Regions from separate parts of the Vibrio sp. 03_296 genome, predicted to be linked through region 3. Evidence: predicted binding sites of a transcription regulator. Region 3 holds the regulator's gene; each other region holds the start of a gene.
What was found. The regulator PurR, encoded in region 3, represses purine synthesis genes. The targets are predictions, from matches to a motif close to TNANGNAAACGTTTNCNTNA.

Region 1 (6,985 bases), on a different contig from region 3:
TGATTTTGGACAGCTTTGTGGCTTCTTGTTCAAACGCTTCTTGCGAAGCCAGCAAGTGCACACGCAACATCAACTCATTCCCTTTGATTTCTAATACATCAAGATTGGCCACTGAGTTCAACGACGTGAGGGTCTTTTCTAACGTAAAGAAATCAATTGCGTTGTTGATGTTTAAAAACTTCACCACGACCGATTCTGAAGACTCACCAAGAACAACGACGGCGCTACGTTTAGCATAAAAATCGGCAACAGCGTTAATCAGTTGTGTCGCTGCATCACCGCCATTGGCACTTCCGGTGACAGGCGCAACATTCGAACGCACGATAGCGCCAGGAGATTGATCGTACAAGTTCCAACGCAGTGAATTACCTTGAGCACGAATCACCAACACGCCATCCACAGGGTAGCGACCGCTGGCTAAACTGATCGGTTTGGCAAAGCCTCCCCACAAGTCCGACACTTCAATACCGGTAATATCGTCAAAGTCACCTACAGGCAACGTCAATGGCAAACCACGATCACGAGCGGCTTGCTTCAATTGGTCAGAAACGCTGCTCGCCGAGTGCTCCCACACGATCTTGCGATCATAGTTTTGCTCTTCCACCAACCAAACCAACAGATTATTGCGGTTTGTTGACCAAAAAGGCAGTTGGGCTTGCGTTAATAGCGAGCGAATTTGCGCATCATTAAAAAGCAACTTCAGGGTCATGACATCCCCTTCTTTGCCATAGCTCAATTGCGAAATATAACGGGCGCTGGATTGAAGTGCCTTTGTCACAACGGGATTATCAACCGAGTCTTGGTAACCGGATGCTCGAACAATAACCTGCTTCATTGCCTGCTGACGAGCTAACTCTTCACCTTTGTCTTTTGTGCTGTCAATCGCGACTTCTGTGCGGTAGATATCCACCTGAGTTAATGCATAAGCGGGCAGCGATAAACACCCGATCATCAATAGAGCTAAATAACGCATATAAGTCCTAAGTTACTTCTTGAGATGTCAGATGATAAGCAACTCTCCCATCATGAGCAAGAAAACAGCAGATTTTTACTGCACTTCTCAGTCAAGTGAATAAAAAGCTCTCAATTCGTTTGATTTACGGACAAACAGCAGCAATCTAGCAAAAAATTGATCAAAAATACTTAGCAAACGTTTGCAAAGTGATAGAATCCCGCGAATTTATCTGCATAGTTATTAATAGGGAGCCTTTATGAAAAATGCTTTACAGGGTGCACAAATGTTATTTGTCGCATTCGGTGCCTTGGTACTTGTACCTTTGCTGACCGGATTGGACCCTAACGTCGCTTTATTTGGTGCAGGTATCGGCACCTTATTATTCCAATTGATCACCAAACGAAGCGTTCCCATTTTTCTAGCCTCCTCTTTCGCTTTTATTGCTCCAATCATGTTTGGTATTCAAACTTGGGGTATTGGCGCAACCATGGGTGGCTTAATGGCAGCAGGTTTGGTTTACGTTGCACTTGGCGCGATGATCAAAGTACGTGGTGTGGGCTTCATTCACAAAATTTTACCACCTGTCGTCGTCGGCCCGGTGATCATGGTTATCGGCCTTGGTCTTGCGCCAACGGCGGTCAACATGGCGGTAGGTAAAACTGGTGATGGTGCGGTTCAACTCATCAATGGTGATGCTGCAATCATCATCTCCGCAGTTTCACTCTTCACGACGATTGCGCTGAGCGTATTTGCAAAAGGTTTCCTAAAGCTGGTTCCTATCGTCGGTGGTATCTTGGCAGGTTACTCGGTTTCACTATTCTACGGAGTGGTTGACTTTACACCGGTGGCTCAAGCCGCTTGGCTGGCCATGCCAAACTTCACCACACCTGAGTTCAACATCAATGCGATTCTATTCATGATCCCTGTTGCAATCGCTCCTGCGGTAGAGCACGTAGGTGACATGTTGGCAATCTCTAACGTCACAGGTAAAAACTACCTGAAAAAACCAGGACTACACCGCACGATTGCTGGTGACGGGGTTGCCACCATTGCTGCATCAATGGTTGGTGCACCACCAAACACAACCTACAGTGAAGTTACTGGCGCAGTGATGCTCACCAAAGCTTACAACCCAGTCATCATGACATGGGCTGCCATCACCGCTATTGTTCTTGCGCTCGTCGGTAAATTAGGCGCTACCCTACAAACCATTCCCGTTCCTGTGATGGGCGGTATTATGATTCTTCTCTTTGGTTCGATTGCCACAGTAGGTCTTAATACATTAATCAAGAATCACGTAGATCTGCATAAATCTCGCAACCTTGTGATTGTCGCGGTGACACTGGTGTTTGGTATTGGTGGTATGGCTTTTGGTATTGGCGAGTTCAGCCTACAGGGCGTAAGTCTATGTGGTATCGTGGCGATTATTCTTAACCTTATCCTTCCGCATGACATGGGTGAAAACCACGTAGTGGATAACGCTCAGATGGAAGAAGAAGCACAAAACTAATTGTTAAATGAAGCTAGGTTCGGTGATCCACACCTTAGTCGCCGAACGTAAAGCAATCCGAATAAAAAAATGCCTGGTCAGTGACCAGGCATTTTTTATTCACTTGCATTAAACAGATCGGAAAGATTACTTGGTACCGAAAATCTTGTCACCAGCATCACCAAGACCAGGGACAATGTAGCCCTTGTCATTCAGTTTCTCATCGATAGCAGCACAGTACAGTTCAACATCTGGGTGTGCTTTCTCTAGCGCTTCAATACCTTCTGGCGCAGCAACCAACACCAACACTTTGATTTGCTGACAACCTTTCTCTTTAATTAGATCGATCGTTGCGATCATAGAGCCGCCCGTTGCAAGCATTGGATCAACTACCAATGCAATACGCTCTTCCATGTTAGAAGCCAGCTTGTTGAAATATGGGATTGGCTCTAATGTTTCTTCATCACGGTAAATACCCACCACGCTGATACGTGCACTTGGCATGTGCTCAAGCACGCCATCCATCATGCCTAGACCAGCACGTAGGATTGGCACAACCGTTACTTTTTTGCCCTTGATTTGATCCACTTCAACTGGGCCATTCCAACCTTCAATGGTCACTTTTTCCGTTTCAAAATCTGAAGTTGCTTCGTAAGTTAAAAGACTACCAACTTCAGTGGCTAGCTCACGAAAACGCTTAGTGCTGATATCACCTTCTCTCATCAAACCAATTTTGTGTTTTACAAGAGGGTGTTTTACTTCAACAACTTTCATGTCCATCTCCGGCAATATAGATAAAATTTACATAAACTTGCCGATTATAAACGATTTCGTACAGAATTTCTCGTTACATTGCACAACAAAAAAACTTGCGCAAACGTTTGCTCTTTATATTCCAGCCCTGATAGAATAGCGCCGTTTTCATATCCAACTTCAAACCGAGGACTTCCCCGTGAGTGGTAACAACTCTTCTCTTAGCTATAAAGATGCTGGTGTAGATATTGATGCAGGCAACGCCCTGGTTGAGCGTATTAAAGGTTCTGTAAAACGTACACGTCGCCCTGAAGTAATGGGTGGCATTGGTGGTTTTGGTGCTTTATGCGAACTGCCAACGAAGTACAAGCAACCTGTTCTAGTTTCTGGCACTGATGGCGTTGGCACCAAGCTGCGCTTAGCTCTGGATATGAACAAGCACGACACCATTGGTATTGATCTCGTTGCTATGTGTGTAAACGATTTGATCGTACAAGGCGCTGAACCTCTGTTTTTCCTTGATTACTACGCAACGGGCAAGCTGGATGTTGATGTGGCTGCGGATGTTATTTCGGGCATCGCGGAAGGTTGTATTCAAGCAGGTTGTGCTTTGATCGGCGGTGAAACCGCAGAAATGCCAGGCATGTACGATGGCGAAGACTACGACGTTGCAGGCTTCTGTGTCGGTGTAGTAGAGAAAGAAGACATTATCGACGGTACTAAAGTCGCGGTAGGTGATGCATTGATCGCTGTCGGTTCAAGTGGCCCACATTCAAACGGCTACTCATTAGTGCGTAAAATCCTCGAAGTGTCTGGCGCAGACAAAAATGAGGAGCTTGCAGGCCGCACTATTGGTGAGCACCTACTTGAGCCAACCAAAATTTACATCAAGTCTGCACTCAAAATGATTGAGCAACATGACATTCACGCTATCTCGCACATCACTGGCGGCGGTTTCTGGGAAAACATCCCACGCGTATTACCAGAAGGCACCAAAGCGGTGATCGATGGAAAGAGCTGGGAATGGCCAGTCATTTTCCAATGGCTGCAAGAAAAAGGAAACGTGGCTACGCGCGAAATGTACCGTACATTCAACTGTGGTGTTGGTTTGATTGTGGCACTACCTCAAGATCAAGCGGAAGCTGCGGTTACGCTGCTTCAACAAGAAGGTGAAAAAGCGTGGGTGATTGGTGCGATTGCTCAGGCCGAAGCTGGCGAAGAGCAAGTTGAAATCAACTAAGCTGCAAAACCTAAAATAACTTCAGAATGAGGACGCTATGTCCTCATTCTGCTATTTGGCACACTGAAACCCCTGCAAAAAGCAGGTATTTTCTTGCAATACAGTGATCTTAAGAACCAGCAGTAAATGGACAGTGGTTATGAAAAAAATCGTGGTACTGATTTCCGGCAGCGGCAGTAACCTGCAAGCCATTCTTGAAGCATGCGAGTGTGATACAAGCCAAGCCAAAGTGTGTGCGGTTTTCTCAAACAAAGCCGACGCTTACGGCCTTGAACGAGCCAAACAGTTTTCGGTACCCGCTCACTACATCGATCCCAAAGCTTTTACCGATAGAGAAAGCTTTGATCGTGAATTGATGAAAGCGATGGACGAGTACCAACCCGACATCGTCGTACTGGCTGGCTACATGCGCATTCTGAGTGGTGAATTTGTACGTCACTATTTAGGAAAAATGGTCAATATACACCCTTCCCTCTTGCCTAAATACCCCGGCCTTCATACCCACCAGCGCGCTATCGATGCCGGAGACAGTGAACACGGCACCAGTGTGCATTTTGTCACGGAAGAGTTAGATGGTGGCCCAGTGATCTTACAGGCGAAAGTACCTGTTTTTGCAGAAGATGACGCACAAAGCCTAGCAGAACGAGTGTTAACGCAAGAGCACAGCATCTATCCCTTAGTGGTGAAATGGATGGCAGAAGAGCGACTTGCCATGCAACAAGGTGTGGCCTATCTCGATGGCCAACCCCTTGGCGGCGCTGGTTACGCTGCAGAGTAAGGCGATTTATTGTCGTCACTCTACGTCGAAAGAAAAATGGGTTGCTTATCGCAACCCATTTTCAATACAAACTCGCAATACCGTTTTATTCCAGTGGTTCCGTCGGCGCTTGGCAGCTTGGTTTTGCTGCTGCAAACGGGACATCGAGCAATAAATGTGCGTTACTGCTTACTCGCTCGCCAAAGTGAAACAGGCCGTACTCCCCAGGTTTCATTCTCTGCCAAGTTTCATTACCCGTAAGTGGCTGAGTCGCAATCACAGAGACAACGTCGTTAGGGGTGGTCTCTTCTTGAAAGTTTATCTCAACATCTTCATCCAGCAACGCGGCGTTGCCAAAAGGTGCTCGACGCGTGATCCAGTAAAGATGGTTGGTACAATACGTCATCACATACTCGCCATCACTGAGCAGCATGTTGAACACTCCTTTTTCTCGCAAGGTTTCACAGCAAGAGGCAAGGTAAGCAAACACCTGTTCCATATCCTGAGGAATATCAGGATAGCGCAGTTCCAATTGATTCATCAGCCAGCAAAACGCTTTTTCGCTGTCCGTTTGCCCTACAGGACGATGTCGCCCGGTATCCAACGATTGATAGTCTGTGAGCTGGCCATTGTGTGCAAATGTCCAATATCGCCCCCAAAGCTCACGAGTGAATGGGTGGGTATTTTCTAAAGAAACACCACCTCGATTCGCTTGGCGAATATGGCTGATCACCGAACAACTTTTAATCGGATAACTTTGCACCAACTCCGCAATCTTCGATTCACAACTTGGATTTGGGTCTTTGAAGGTTCTAAATCCCTTTCCTTCATAGAAAGTGATGCCCCAACCATCTCTATGTGGTCCGGTTTTACCGCCTCGTTGCATCAAGCCAGTAAAACTAAAACAGATGTCTGTTGGCACATTGGCGCTCATACCGAGCAATTCACACATCGAACAAAACTCCCTGAACAAAATCGATACGGGTTACCCCGAACAGATTACTCCATTTCTTTCTCAATCAATTGGATGATGATATGGATAATTTTAATATGCACTTCTTGAATACGGTCTGCGTAACCAAAGTGTGGTACTCGGATTTCAACATCCGCAAGACCCGCCATTTTACCGCCATCTTTACCCGTCAGAGCGATGGTTTTCATGCCCTTGGCTTTCGCCGCTTCAATCGCTTTCAGAATGTTGCCTGAATTGCCTGACGTTGATAGACCAAACAGCACATCGCCTTTACGACCGACCGCTTCAACGTAGCGAGAAAATACATAGTCATAACCAAAGTCGTTACTGACACAAGAAAGATGACTTGGATCTGAAATCGCAATACCCGCGTAACCAGGGCGATTTTCACGGTAACGACCCGTTAGTTCTTCGGCAAAATGCATCGCATCACAGTGTGAACCACCGTTACCACAAGACAGTACTTTGCCATCTTGCTTAAAAGATTCGGCAATCATTTTCGCTGCAGCTTCAATTTGCGCAATGTTGTGATCGTCGCTTAGGAATTTATTTAGTACGTCAGCAGCTTCAGTTAACTCATTTCTAATCAGATCTTGGTACATACGATGTTCTCTTTATCTTGGTTTATCACGTTATACGTCGATGTTTGCTGAGCGACAGCCTAGCTAACATAGCAATACGCTGAGTTTACCCATAAACAGGAAATAGTGTCGACACCGAAGCCTCAGTTTTCGCGGATTTGTAAAGCGATTCGCCCAAAGCTGCTTAGGAAATCACCATGGAAATCTCAATTTTAGAATTTTCACTCTACTCAGATC
Region 2 (6,985 bases), on a different contig from region 3:
TTGCCAGCAACTGTGACGCGGCGCATGTGACTCAGCCGCAGATGGAAACCATGCAAATCTGTATGGAAATGGCCCTGCAAAACGCGGATTTACATCCAAAACACATTGGCTATGTTTCTGCGCATGGCACTGCGACAGACCGTGGCGACATTGCCGAAAGTAACGCGACACAAAATGCCATTGGCAAGGTGCCAATCAGTTCATTAAAGAGCTATTTTGGCCACACATTGGGCGCATGCGGTGCCATCGAGGCATGGTTGAGTATTGAGATGATGAATAGTGGCTGGTTTAGCCCAACCCTAAATCTCAATAACCTAGACCCAGATTGTGGTGACCTGGATTACATTGCTGGTGCTGGCCGCGAGATGGATATTGATTACATGATGAGCAACAACTTTGCTTTCGGCGGTATCAATACTTCCCTCATCTTTAAACGCGTTCGCGATTAGCGTACTCAACGGCTGCTTTAGGCAGCCGTTTTTGATTCCTTCACCCTCAAAATCACCGCTGTTTTTTTATACAAACTGTTCATTCTGTCGCCTAGCTTTTATTGTTGATAAACAAAGTGTTGACGAGTCACCTCCTTACCATTACAGTAACTGCCATCGGACTGTAGCGCAGCTTGGTAGCGCACCGTCATGGGGTGTCGGGGGTCGGAGGTTCAAATCCTCTCAGTCCGACCATACACCTAAAAAAAGAGAGCTTCGGCTCTCTTTTTTGCTATTTGGCGCTCGGCATTATCAAGGTGCCGTCTATTCCTATGCCTCTGCCGAATGAAAACGCACTTTCGCGATAAAATGCGTACCGTCATCTTCCATGCTAAACGCCCAATCCATACGTTCACAAATGCGCTCAACAATCACCAAGCCACATCCATAACCTGCGTTGTAAGTTTCATTGCCGTCATGTCGGTTCTGAATTTCAAAACAACACTGATGTAGCGCAATGTTGATACTGCCAACGCTATAGCTGAAAGCATTTTTGATGAGGTTATTAATGACGATGGTGATAAAGCTTTCTGGAGCTCGAACCTGGCTCGGCTGCGACAGATCAAGCGCATAACTCGAGCCCTGACGAGCAAACAAAGGCTCGAGCAACGCCAGTTGCTGTTCCAACGACTGCTGAAGATCGTAATTGCCAAAGTGATGTGGCTCTATCTCCGATTTACCCAACAACAAAAACGTCTCCGTCAGCACCTTCATTTCTTGACCCGCTTGATGCAGACGACGTATCGCTTTTTGCGCGACTTGGGGTTGCCCTTCCACTCGGCTAAGAATATCGGCGGAGCCCTGAATCACCATAATCGGTGTCCGCAGCTCATGAGAAGCGAATCGGCTAAACTCCTGCTCACGTTGGAAAAATCCTGCGATATGATTTTTGCTGTCTAGCAGAGTCTGCTCAATATGGCGCGTTTCGCTGAACGTGGTATCGATGCTAAACGGCGGACAATCCGGTGGCATTTGACTAATTTTATGTTCAATTTCCGTCAAGGGTTTCGACAGAATGCGAACCATATACACCCCATAGAGCAGCATGGCGATGGAGAGTATGCCGCCCAACACAAAAGTCACTTGGTGCAAGGAGCTTTCATACTCATCCAGGTAATCATCCGAATCATCTTGGAAAACGATGTACATATTACCAACACCGGAAGGATGAGCAAAAACGACAAAATGTTTGTCCTCTTCCCCTTGCAGGTATTCATAGAAACCTGGTTTGGAAAAAGCCAGCAGCCAGCTCGGTATCTCTTTCTCGCTCCAGTAACTATCAAACTCCTGCGGATTGGGTAACGGAGCTTGCTCCTGCAATGTTGCGTAATTCTCTTTGTACAGAGCGGCTTCTGTGTCTAACCAGTGATGCAAACTTAATACTTCCAGCTTATTTTCCGCCACATAGATCAAGCTCCAAAACAGCGAAAACATCAGAAAGGTCAGAACGCCAAAGCTCCAACGGATCTTGCGGTAAATACTGGGATAAGCGTTATGCTTTGAGTCGGTAACCTTGTCCATGAATGGTCTCTAATCGTGATTCTGAAAAACCTTTGTCCAATGCGGTGCGCAAACCGTAAATGTGGCTACGCAGAGCATCGCTCCCCGGCGGTTCATCGCCCCACACGCTTTCAATCACTTCAACGCGTGACACGATTGCTGGCGCTCGCTTCATCAATAACGTCAAAATTCGCGTCTGAATACGGCTCAGTTTGATCAACTGACCTTGACGTTCAACCTGCTCGGTTTTGACATCTAAGGTGATGTCGGCAAATTTCAACACACCAATATCTTGTCTTGGCCCTCGGTTGGCCAATGCATGCAGTCGCAAGCTCAGCTCCTGCATCGCAAAAGGTTTCAATAGGTAATCATCGCCACCAGCAGTAAAGGCTGCGATTTTGTCATCCAACCCCTGTTTTGCGGTTAGAAATAGGATGGGTGTCCCACAAAGATAGTCTTCTCTGAGCTTTTTCACCGTACTGATGCCGTCCAGCTTTGGCATCATTATGTCCATGACAATCACATCGTAGTGGTTCGTTTCAATCAACCGCAGCGCCGCTTCACCATGATAAGCACAATCGATAATGATGCCTTCAAGCTCCAGGTAGTCGGCAATCGTTTCTGCCACATTGTGGTTATCATCCACTAACAAAATTTTCATTCAGTTTTATCTCTTCACGATCGCTTCACATCTCATTTCCTAACATGGCGAAAAACCAAACATCCACCATTCATATAGGGTACATATAGAGATGAAGAAGCTGACTTTAGTAAGCGCGTTAACCTTAGTTTTATCGGCTTGTGGAGGAAGTAACAGTTCAACACCAGCACAACCCGATGTTGCTCCCAAAACAATCACCGGTACCATTGACTCCGTAGACCCACAACACCGCTCTGTTGTCGTCAATGGGCACCAATATACCGTCGAGCAAGTATCGTATTCCTCGGCCAACATTGAGTTAAGTGCACTGCAACCCAATATGATGATTCGCATCGCCCCAAACACCGGTGTGCAACGCGATTCCGCCAGCGGCCAAGCAGACACTTTTTCGGCGCAATTAGAGCCGACCATGACTGGGGTGATCAGCAACATCAACCCCACAGACCGCAGTTTTCGCATTAATGGTGCGACGCTGACATTTGCTCAGCTCAGCCCAGAAATTACAAATGGCGACTGGGTCATGGTCTCTTCTCTTCCAACCGCCGATGCGGGATACAAAGTTCTGTCGGTCGTGAAGTTTGATGATCCCGCTCTGGTTGGCCATGTTGAAATCGAAGGCCGCATCAACAGCCTCGATGCCAACAGCGGTACATTTAAATTGGGCGCTGGCATTACAGTAAATTATGACAATGGTACCGTTATTGAGCCACATCAACCACTTGAAAACGGTCAATGGGTAGAAATTGAAGGCCAATTTGCCAATAACGTGTTTGCCGCCAACGAGATTGAGATCGAATCTTACGATAACCTTGATGACGACAACGAAATCGAAGGCATTGTCACTTGGGTGGCGGGTGACCAATCACAGTTCGAGTTGAACTACCGTGGCATGTTTACCGTCGATGCGCACACTCGCTTTGAAGATGGCCACAAAGGTCTATTGGTCGCAGGGGCAGAAGTGGAAGTCACCGCACAATCAAGTGCAAGCAACGAGCTGCTTGCGCGTGTGGTGGAGTTTGACGAACAAGATCACGACAGCAATTGGAACGGTCACGAGTTTGACTGCGATGGCACAGTGAATCTATATAATGCTGAGCAGCGCTCTATCACCATGGAGTGTTACGATGACGGCGTTAATCTTGGTGAGAAAGTGATCTATATTGATGCCAATACGCGCTTTGAACACATCCAAGAGTCGGAGCTGCAAGGTGCACGTATTGAGGCCGAAGGCATCATGTTGAATCAACAACACATCGCACGAGAAATTGAACGCGATATCGATTAATCCGCGTTGATATTGTGCTGCAGATGAGTGGTTGACATCGTCATCACGTAATCGCAAAAAGGCAGAGGAAAACCTCTGCCTTTTTCTTATTTATCAAAATGATAGAGTATAAAAACAAATAATGGCAGTACGATGCTTCACTTTGTCCAGAAGCGCGTAAGCATCGACTGTCATCTGTTTTCTTATCGCTTACAGGCTTAAAATCACGCCCGCAATCGATGCGCTCATCAAGTTCGCCAAGACACCAGCGGTAATTGCACGGAAGCCGTACTTCGAAATGAACGAGCGTTTCTCAGGCACCAAGCTACCCAAACCACCGATCAACATCGCCATTGTGGAGATGTTAGCAAAACCACACAGAGCAAAAGTCACGATCGCTTGCGAGTGTGCACTCAGTTCTTGTTTCACTTGCATGAGCTGAATAAACGCTACGAATTCGTTTACCACAATCTTATTGCCGATCAGAGAACCCGCGGTAATGGCTTCATGCCATGGAATCCCCAACAACCAAGCGACTGGCGCGAACAGGTAACCTAAAATCAACTCAAAACTGAGAGAGATGCCAAACCAACTGCCGACCCAGCCCAAAAGGCCATTCAGCAGTGCAATCACGCTGACAAACGCCAGTAAGGTTGCCCCTACCGCTACCGCAATACGCAAGCCCGACATCGCACCGTCTGCCATCGCTTCCACCACGTTGGTCGCTTTTGGCATCTCAACGTTTTCCATCTGCACATCTTCCGCCTGAGCTTCAGTTTCAGGCATCAAGATTTTGGCCATCAAAAGACCAGCAGGTGCCGACATAAATGCCGCAGCAATCAGGTAGTTCAGTTCCACACCCAAAGAGGCATAACCCACTAAGGTACCGCCTGCTACTGAAGCAAGGCCACAGGTCATGACGGCGAAAAATTGCGAGTCACTCATGTGCTTTAAGTAAGGTTTAACCACCAACGGGGCTTCAATCATGCCAACGAAGATGTTAGCGGTTGCAGAAAGCGATTCAGCGCGGCCAGTCCCTAACAACTTTTGTAGGGCGCCACCAATCAAGTTGATTACTTTCGGCATCAATCCAATATGGTAAAGGCCTGAGATCAAGGCAGAGAAGAAGATGATGATACCAAGAACGTTAATCGCGAAAGTAAAACCGCCGGTTGCCAAACCGCCGAACAGAAAAGCGATGCCTTCCTGCCCATAGTTAATCAAATTGGAAACCGCGCCCGTCACGCCATTTAGCGCATTTTTACCCGCAGGCACATACAGTACCAACAACGCAAAGGCCACTTGCAATGCAAACGCCAATCCTACCGTTTTAAGACGGATATTTTTTCTATTGGTAGAAAGCAGCCAAGCAAAAAGCAAAATGGCTACGACACCCAAGAGTGAGTTCATAGTGATTATTTCCAGAGAGGGGGAACAAGGAAGGCGCGGATTGTATTACCAGCCTCGTAAGATGCAAGTCGAGAATGTTAACAAGGTGGTTCATTAGAAAAACGCAATAAAACCAAAGCACTTAACTCATTGAATAAAAACAAGATAAACGTTTGCCTCGTTTTATTGTTTCCATATGGAAAATATGTTTCTGGAAATAGAAAATATTTGTGACTCAAATCACTCTAATCGGGAAAGCTGACATAGGGCTCAAGCTGTTTGTCCCAATGACACGGCGTACCGATTTTTTGTTTAATGAAATCGATGACAGCAGAGGTTTTTTTCGGCATATGCTGGCGGCTAGGATACACAGCGTAAAATGGCATTTCCTGATTCGCGCGCCAATCTGGCAACAGTTGAATCAGTTTCCCCGTTCTAAATTCATCACCGAGCAAGTAGGTCGCCAGATAGCCAATTCCCCACCCAGAGATCGCCGCATCCCGAACCGCCTCAGCCAGATCGACCGAATAATTACCCGACACCTTAACGCTAAGGTGCTCTCCTTGGCGACGAAACGCCCAACTGGTGTAGTCACGCTCCCAGCTTCGGTAAATCAGGCAGTTGTGATTGGCGAGATCGTTGGGCTCTTTCGGTGCATCATGCTGCAACAAATAGTCCGGAGACGCCGCGACAACGAACTGACAATCCGCTAAGCGCTGAGCAATGTAGCCTTCTGGTAAATGCTCATGGTTGGTGATCCACAAGTCTAACCCTTCTTGCAGCATGTCGACTTTGTAATCAAACAAGTGCATTTCCACTTGCAGTAGCGGGTATTTCTGCCGCAGTTCATCAATGGCCGGGAGAATATGCAAAGTACCAAAGGATTGCGACAAGCCAATTCGTACTAAACCGGCAATTTCATCGCGCTGGCTCTCCATTTCATATTGCGCGTTATTCACCGCCTGCACCACTTGCTGGCAATGGTGATAGAAGGCCAGTCCGGCTTCAGTCGGTGTAAAGCTGCGCGTGGTGCGTTGGATCAACTTGATCCCCAATGATGCTTCGAGTTGCGCCAGTTGCTTACTGACATGAGAAACCGACACCGCTAAGCTCTTAGCTGCAGAAGTGAAGTTTTGATGTTTGACGAGGGCGGCAAAAACCACCATTTGTGCTGCGCGTTCAGATAACATGTTTATCGCTGTTGGCTTGTGGCTAACGCCACAAGCCGAATTGAATTAATTTTTGATGCGGTCAGCCAAATGGCTCACTGCCAGTGCAAAGTAATGCGAGCGATTCCACTTCATCAACACATTGTAGTTGTTGTAGACCAGATAAGCGCGGCCATTCTCATCATCAGGCATCACTAACCAAGCTTTAATGTCTTCGTTTAGCTTAGGTAACGGGCGGCCATTGATGCTGGTAATACCCAGTTTTTTCCATTCCTGCAGGTATTTGCCTTTCGCCTCTTCTCGCCCTTCCAGCTCAAGATCAAACCCTTTAGGTACGCGCACTTGGCGACCCCAAGTGTATTTGTCATCCCAACCAGATTGGCTGAGGTAACTGGCTGTTGAAGCAAACACATCGGCTTTGGTGTTCCAGATGTCTTTCTTGCCATCACCGTTGCCGTCTGCCGCATAGGCAAGGAAAGAGCTTGGCATAAACTGACACTGCCCCATCGCGCCT
Region 3 (6,985 bases):
TTAATGCCTTCAGAGTTTGAGCCTTGTGGCTTAAATCAAATCTATAGCATGGCGTATGGCTCCTTGCCGATCGTGAGAGGTGTTGGGGGTCTAAAAGACAGTGTATGTGATTACGATGTGAATCCAGAGACTGCGACAGGATTTGTGTTCTATGAGCCCACAGCGCAAGCGTTGTTGATTACCATGCAAAGAGCGTTGTTACTGTATGCACAGAATCTAACAGAGCTTCGACGAGTTCAGCTGTACGCGATGGAACGAGATTTTTGCTGGAACAAGGCAGCAGAGCAATATGTTGAGTTGTATCGTTCTGCGCTAAAATAGAGTAAAAGTTCTGAAATATGAATGGAAAGGCACTGATTATGGTGCCTTTTTACGTTTTTTAACCGAACTCAAATAGAATTTGAATTGATATGTGGTAGGATTCTTGCCTCCCATTCTTACTATGGTGATTCATTGACTATCCTTGTGGCGGAAGTCCCCATTTCGATTGGATTGCTATTTGATACATCACCATTGCAAGTGGGTTAGCTATACTGTTTAAACCTTTTAGTTTTCTCTTTTTTTGGCGTTGTTTTATGGCTCAAGCGTTACTATTTCACAAAACTTATCTCCATCCTACCAGCCAAGAGTGGGTGGTTTTTGTGCATGGTGCGGGTGGCAGTTCGTCCATCTGGTTTAAGCAAATTAAAGCGTACAAGCAGCATTTCAATCTGTTATTGGTTGACTTACGTGGGCACGGTAAATCCAATCAACTATTAAAAGAATTGATCAGTAACCGCTATACCTTTGGGGCGGTGACGCAAGATATCCTCAAGGTGCTTGATCATCTTAAAATTCACTCCGCGCATTTCGTTGGGATGTCTCTAGGGACGATCATTGTCCGAAATCTAGCGGAACTGGCGGGGGAAAGGGTTAAATCCATGGTGCTTGGTGGTGCGGTAACGCGTCTCGATGCGCGTTCTCGTATCTTGGTCTCTCTAGGTAACTTTGGCAAGCATGTGCTGCCCTATATGTGGTTGTACAAGCTGTTTGCCTACATTGTGATGCCGCAAAAAAATCAGCAGGAATCACGTCATCTCTTTATCCGTGAAGCGAAGAAGCTGTGTCAAAAAGAGTTTAAGCGCTGGTTTATACTCGCGGCAGAGGTCAATCCACTGATGCGTTATTTCAAAGAGCGTGAATTGCCGATCCCAACGCTATATTTGATGGGAGAGCGTGATTATATGTTTATTAAACCCGTCAAAGAGATGGTTGCTGCTCACACCCAGAGTGAGTTGCTAGAGATAAAAAACTGTGGCCATGTGTGCAATGTGGAAAAGCCCGACGAGTTTAACCAGCATTCGATCGATTTTATCCAACGCCAAATCTAATAAAACATGAGGAAGGCTAGTGCCTTCCTCTGTCAATTGCGCTCATTACTCAAGTACTTGCCCACAATGCCAGCAAGCTCCAAATTGACCTTCTATTTCTTCTCCGCACTGTGGGCATAGCCAATTTTGATGCGCTACTTGCTGCTCACGATAGCTGGCTAATATCGCTTTAGCAAAATCGACTTTCTCAGGTTCCAATAGCCAAATGTATGGATTGGTATCCTCAGTTGCTGGTAACTCACCTCTCAAGCCAAATAAACCCTCACCTCGAACCTCACATTGTACCGCTTCATTCATCAGTAATTGGCACACGATATGCGCTTCTATAGGCGTGTTGGCGGTGAATATCTTCATAAGTGAATTCCTTTTATGAAGAGAGTTGAGGTCTAAATTTACTCATGATCCATTTTACAGCGATAGGAAAGACACCCAATAACGCAAATGAGGCTAATACTGTCGGTGAAAGTATCCCCGACAACGAGTTGATGTCGGCCAATTGTGTCCCCGCATTTAGGTAGACAGCCGTACCAGGTAGCATGCCTATCTGGCTAGTAAGATAGTAACGACCAATGGAAATTGGTGTTAAACCCATTAGCAAATTAATCAGGAAAAATGGGAAGACAGGGATCAAGCGTAATGAAAATAGATAAAAGGCGCCATCCTTTTCAACGCCTTGGTTGATCGCGCTAAGTTTGTCTCCAAAACGTGCCTGCACCCAATCTTTTAGCAGGTAGCGACTACTCAAAAATGCGATGGTTGCCCCAATGGTGCTGGCAAACGAGACAAGAAGTAGGCTATACCAAAAACCAAACAGAGCAGCGCCTAATAGCGTGACGACGGTAGCTCCAGGAACTGAAAAGGCGGTAAGACCAACGTAAATGACAAAATAGCTTATTGAAGCAAACAGAAATTTTTCTTCAATAAAACTGTTCAGGGCAAGTTGTTGTGCTTTAGCGTTGTCGAGTGTGAGGTATTGACTAAAATTAACCGCCAATAAAATAATGGTCGCGATAAGCAAGATTCCGAATACGAGTTTTTTGTTCATTCAATTTTTCTCCAGATAGCTTGGTTATCAGACCTGATTGAGACAGAAAATCTTTCAAACGATATAAAAAAACCACATCATTTTGATGTGGTTTTAATCTATAAGAAATAATAAACGTGCTTGCCTACAAAGACAATTTATTCACTAATTCGTCTCGACGTTGCTGAGGAATCACACTCCAGTGCGTACCATTGATGGCTCCCTCTAACGCCCAAAGCAGCTCTAAGCTCACGGCACCACTGTGGGTGTTTTTAATCGCTTCGTACGCACGAACCGCGCCTTGAGACTCCAACTGCTCGACTGTTTCAATTCCCGCCTTTTTAAGCATTCGTTCGGTGGCTAAACGCAGGTTAGGTAGGTCTTTTAATCGTTCAGGTTTTGCTGTTGCTTGCAGTTGTTTATCATTATTAGCACTGGCCAATGCACGTTTGGCTAAAGCGAGTAGTGCATTTTGGTCTTGCCATAGCGCGTCTGAAATCGCGTAGTACTTAGTGACAACAGGAAACCCACGCTTAGTATAAACGTATGGTTTGAGCCCTTGCTTTTCAAAAAGTAATGTTGATTTTTGATCTGCGCGAATATGAAGCTGGTCTTTCACCACAAGTGCGAACATGGTCTCATCTGCAAAAAGGCCGAATCCGCCAAACATTGAGCGAGATTTTATCGCACCAAGTTGCTCAAAAAGCTTCATTGAATCTTTGAGTATCGGTTTATCCATGATGTGTTATCTCGGTGTAATTACTATTACGCCACCAAATCAGGTCCGAGAGATTAGCAAACCAATGCAAATACAATGTCATTAATGGGTAAACTTGTTGTTATGCATTTTTGCCATCGGTAACCCCGCTACCTACCAAAAAACGTCTGGTTTAGGCCGGAGGCTTTGCGTCCCACTTTTTCAAATGGTTTGCCCTGTGCGTGACACTAGAAGGATACGATTTCTATTGGAGTAACATCACATTTTCAAATAAAAAATGTGACATTGGTTCAGATAATAGTTGCAGTTAAGTGAATGAATGCTCGTTTTTAAGAACTTAACAGAATTTGACTTAACAAATCACTTACTAAGAATGAAAAAAAAAGCATCCAGATTTGGATGCTTTAGAATATTAGTCTTAACTAATTGATTTTTTTAACGGTATCACGAACCACTAACTCGGGATGCATTTCAAACACGCGTTTGTCATGCTCTTTGTCCTTAATACGTTCGAGAAGGATCTCAAATGCATTTTTACCAACACGGCGTTTTGGCTGGTGGATGGTTGTTAGCGGTGGTGAGAAGTATTCCGCCAACTCAATATTATCGTAGCCGATCACAGAGATGTCTTCAGGAATGCGAAGGCCTGACTGTTGAAGGCGGCTCATCAAACCCAGTGCCATGGTGTCGTTGAAGCAGAAGACCGCCGTTGGGCGATCTTGCCACGACGCGATCTTGTCAGCAGCCATCACAGCCGTATCACATTCAAAGTTTCCTTCAAGGATCCACTCGTTGTTAACGGCAATATTAGCTTCCTTCATCGCGCGTTTAAAGCCTTGGATGCGCTCTTGGCACGCGGCTTTTTCAAAGTGACCACTTAAACACGCAATTTTTGTATGACCATTTTCAATCAAGTACTTAGTGGCCAAGTAGCCACCTTCCTCTGAGTTATCGATAATTTTATCGGCTTGTGAGCTGATTGGACCCCAGTCCATAATCACTTTAGGAATATCTGCATGCTTATCAAGCATTTCGCGTAGTTCTTCAGTGAGGTCTGAACACATCACCAAAATGCCATCTACGCGTTTTTCCGCAAGCATACGAATGTAATCACGTTGCTTCTCGTAGATACCGCCCGTATTACAAAGAATTAGCGTATAACCTTGGCGGTAACAGTAGCTTTCTACGCCATCAATCACTTCAGAAAAGAACAAATTGGTAGATTGAGTGACCAGCATACCAATAGTACGAGTGGTGTTGCACTTTAGGCTACGCGCTACTGCGCTAGGCGCGTAGTTGAGCTCGTCAACCGCTTTCATGACTTTTTCTTGAGTGGCTTCTGCAACAAAACGCGTTTTGTTGATTACGTGCGACACTGTGGTCGTGGATACTCCAGCGAGACGCGCGACATCTTTAATTGTGGCCATAGGTATTGTCCTGTCTAAGGTTGCATTTTGAATCTACGATTCTTTGTTGCAACACAGTTTGCTACCTTTCTCCGAATTCGCTTTGTAAGGAAGACACACTAGAAAAGCAGCAGCTTAGCTTTAAATAAACACAAAAACCGCTGTATTTCAGCGGTTTGCATTAAAATCATATTTTATCGATTGCGGTCTCAATTTTAGACTGAGACGGCAAGAGTGGCAACCTACTCAAACAGCGAAATGTGTATCCGTGTTCACACTTTAGTGGTTAAAGTGTAACCGAGTGTTTGCTCTATTGATAAGGGCGTAATTATTATCCAACTAAATAGTCGCTGTCCAGCATACAAAACGCAACAAGTAGTTTTATTGCGCTGTTATAGAAGCCAAACTCATCATATTGTGCTGCTCGTTGAGAGAAGGTAGGTAACCAAGAGAGCAACATTTCTTGAATAAATGTGTTTTGCTCGATGAAAGCATCTTCCATGTGGCGATCTTGTTCAAACTCATTTGAGCGAATGATGAGGTTGCCAAGAAAGTCGAGCATGATCGCTAAGTGATCGGCCGGTTCATTTAGTTGTTGATTGACCTGCACACCATGTTTTTTTAGCCAAGCATCCATTTTTTGTGCCGGCTCGCCATTGAGTAGGCCATCTTTTGTAAGGTAAATTGATGCGTATGGCAGCGCGCCATGTTTTGCGGTTTTCAAAAATAGGTCACAAAAATCTGCCGCTAATTCCAATTGCGCATCTTGACGGTCAACAAGACGATTGAGTGCGTCGACAAAGGCGTTAACGGATGGTCGCAGAGCATCGTTTTCAGCCAATCCCGTTAAAAACGCTCTAATTTCCATGCTTTGATATTTATCGAGTTCTTCCTGAGTCAGTTCTTTGGCAAATAAGCTGGAAAGCCACCAATATATTTCCGCACGTTTTTCATTAAAGGCTTTTATCTCTTGCATCATTTATCGCTCCTAAATCAATCTCCTATAAGTGTAACCAAAAAAAATGAATAACAATAACGCCTATTGTTAAGAAAAATATAAATATATTTGAGCTTGTTAATGGTCTGATATTAAGCTTGTTTTGAATCAATAAAAATCAAGATACTTGCATTTCAAACGAAGTATGACTAGAAATGTTACTAGTTATGAATAGAATGTCTGCCCGTGTAGACAGAAATGACATGAAGTGGTGTAAATGAGCTATCACGTATTAGTCGTAGAAGATGATGTAGTGACTCGCAGTAAACTTGCGGGTTATTTTCAAAAAGAAGGTTACACAGTAAGTGAAGCGGAAAGTGGTGCCGAGATGCGTCATATTTTGCAAAATAGCTGCGTTGATTTGGTGATGTTAGACATTAACTTACCAGGTGAAGACGGCTTGATGCTGACCCGTGAACTACGCAGCCAATCGGACATTGGCATTATTTTGGTAACCGGACGCACGGATAGCATAGATAGAATTGTTGGTTTGGAGATGGGGGCAGACGACTACGTCACCAAACCATTTGAGTTACGTGAACTGCTGGTTCGAGTGAAAAACTTGTTGTGGCGGATTTCGCTTGCGCGCAGTGGTGGTTCAAAACATCAAGATGCGGAAAACGAAGACCATATTGTCCGTTTTGGCGACTGGACCTTCGATATTCATCGTCGAGCGTTGAGCCACAATGGTGAGCCAGTGAAGTTGACCAAGGCAGAATATGAGCTGCTGGTGGCGCTTTCGTCTTATCCAAATCAGGTATTAAGCCGTGAACGCATTCTCAACATGATTAGCCATCGTGTTGACGCGCCAAACGACAGAACGATTGATGTTTTGATTCGTCGCATGAGAGCAAAAATGGAGTTTGATCCTAAAAACCCACAAATTTTTGTGACCGTACACGGTGAAGGCTACATGTTTGCAGGCGACTAGGCGTGGCTTAGAAAGCCAAAATTAACAAACAAAAAAAGAGCGGATTAAGCTCTTTTTTTGTTTCTGCAGATCATGATTCATCATTTTGATGCGCGATTCTCTGCCATGATTTGTTCGTCAGTAAGGAGCAAATCTCGCATGCCTTGCCATAGCTGGCCGAGGGTTTCATACCAGTAGCGCTCTGTTTGCTCAAGGTAGATGGCTTTAGGGGCATATCTGTCCCAAGCTTGAGAGATGTTCTTTTGCGCAAGGTAGTTTGTTGGCGCGGGTAACGGCGTTATGCCAGCGTCATGAAACTCTTTCATTGCACGTGCCATGTGACTGGCTGAAGTGACCAAAACCAGCTGTTTTTGACGCACAAATGCCGCTGCTTGTCGCGCTTCTTCCCAAGTATCTTTGGCATCTTCAAGAAGAATAATGTCTGATTTCGCGACACCCAGAGCCAAAGCCACGTTTGCCATCATGCGAGCATGGCTGGTTTCTGAGCCGCCCGCATAGCCAGACAGAATCAACTTTGAGCCCGGATACATCTTTAAAAT

Region 1: the regulator PurR is predicted to act here: its motif matches at 3,314-3,333, upstream of purM (phosphoribosylformylglycinamidine cyclo-ligase).
Region 2: the regulator PurR is predicted to act here: its motif matches at 5,464-5,483, upstream of CIK04_RS00460 (NupC/NupG family nucleoside CNT transporter).

The regions. Positions count from the first base shown of each region.
Region 1 covers NZ_NPKW01000072.1:15,105-22,089, forward strand. Annotated here, with positions in the region: gene CIK04_RS09865 (DUF2066 domain-containing protein) at 1-973, opposite strand, end outside; gene CIK04_RS09870 (uracil-xanthine permease family protein) at 1,212-2,465, shown strand; gene upp (uracil phosphoribosyltransferase) at 2,592-3,218, opposite strand; gene purM (phosphoribosylformylglycinamidine cyclo-ligase) at 3,397-4,437, shown strand; gene purN (phosphoribosylglycinamide formyltransferase) at 4,577-5,215, shown strand; gene CIK04_RS09890 (class II glutamine amidotransferase) at 5,301-6,146, opposite strand; gene lpcA (D-sedoheptulose 7-phosphate isomerase) at 6,194-6,769, opposite strand.
Region 2 covers NZ_NPKW01000007.1:55,602-62,586, reverse strand. Annotated here, with positions in the region: gene CIK04_RS00485 (beta-ketoacyl-ACP synthase) at 1-449, shown strand, start outside; tRNA gene CIK04_RS00480 (tRNA-Pro) at 607-683, shown strand; gene CIK04_RS00475 (HAMP domain-containing sensor histidine kinase) at 759-2,009, opposite strand; gene CIK04_RS00470 (response regulator transcription factor) at 1,981-2,649, opposite strand; gene CIK04_RS00465 (DUF5666 domain-containing protein) at 2,741-3,934, shown strand; gene CIK04_RS00460 (NupC/NupG family nucleoside CNT transporter) at 4,124-5,323, opposite strand; gene CIK04_RS00455 (LysR family transcriptional regulator) at 5,548-6,492, opposite strand; gene CIK04_RS00450 (lytic transglycosylase domain-containing protein) at 6,538-6,985, opposite strand, start outside.
Region 3 covers NZ_NPKW01000157.1:26,983-33,967, forward strand. Annotated here, with positions in the region: gene glgA (glycogen synthase GlgA) at 1-321, shown strand, start outside; gene CIK04_RS21600 (alpha/beta fold hydrolase) at 576-1,370, shown strand; gene CIK04_RS21605 (DUF2007 domain-containing protein) at 1,416-1,724, opposite strand; gene CIK04_RS21610 (TVP38/TMEM64 family protein) at 1,738-2,415, opposite strand; gene CIK04_RS21615 (TfoX/Sxy family DNA transformation protein) at 2,540-3,133, opposite strand; cyclic di-GMP riboswitch class I at 3,249-3,337, opposite strand; gene purR (HTH-type transcriptional repressor PurR) at 3,535-4,539, opposite strand; gene torD (molecular chaperone TorD) at 4,850-5,497, opposite strand; gene torR (two-component system response regulator TorR) at 5,733-6,446, shown strand; gene elyC (envelope biogenesis factor ElyC) at 6,527-6,985, opposite strand, start outside.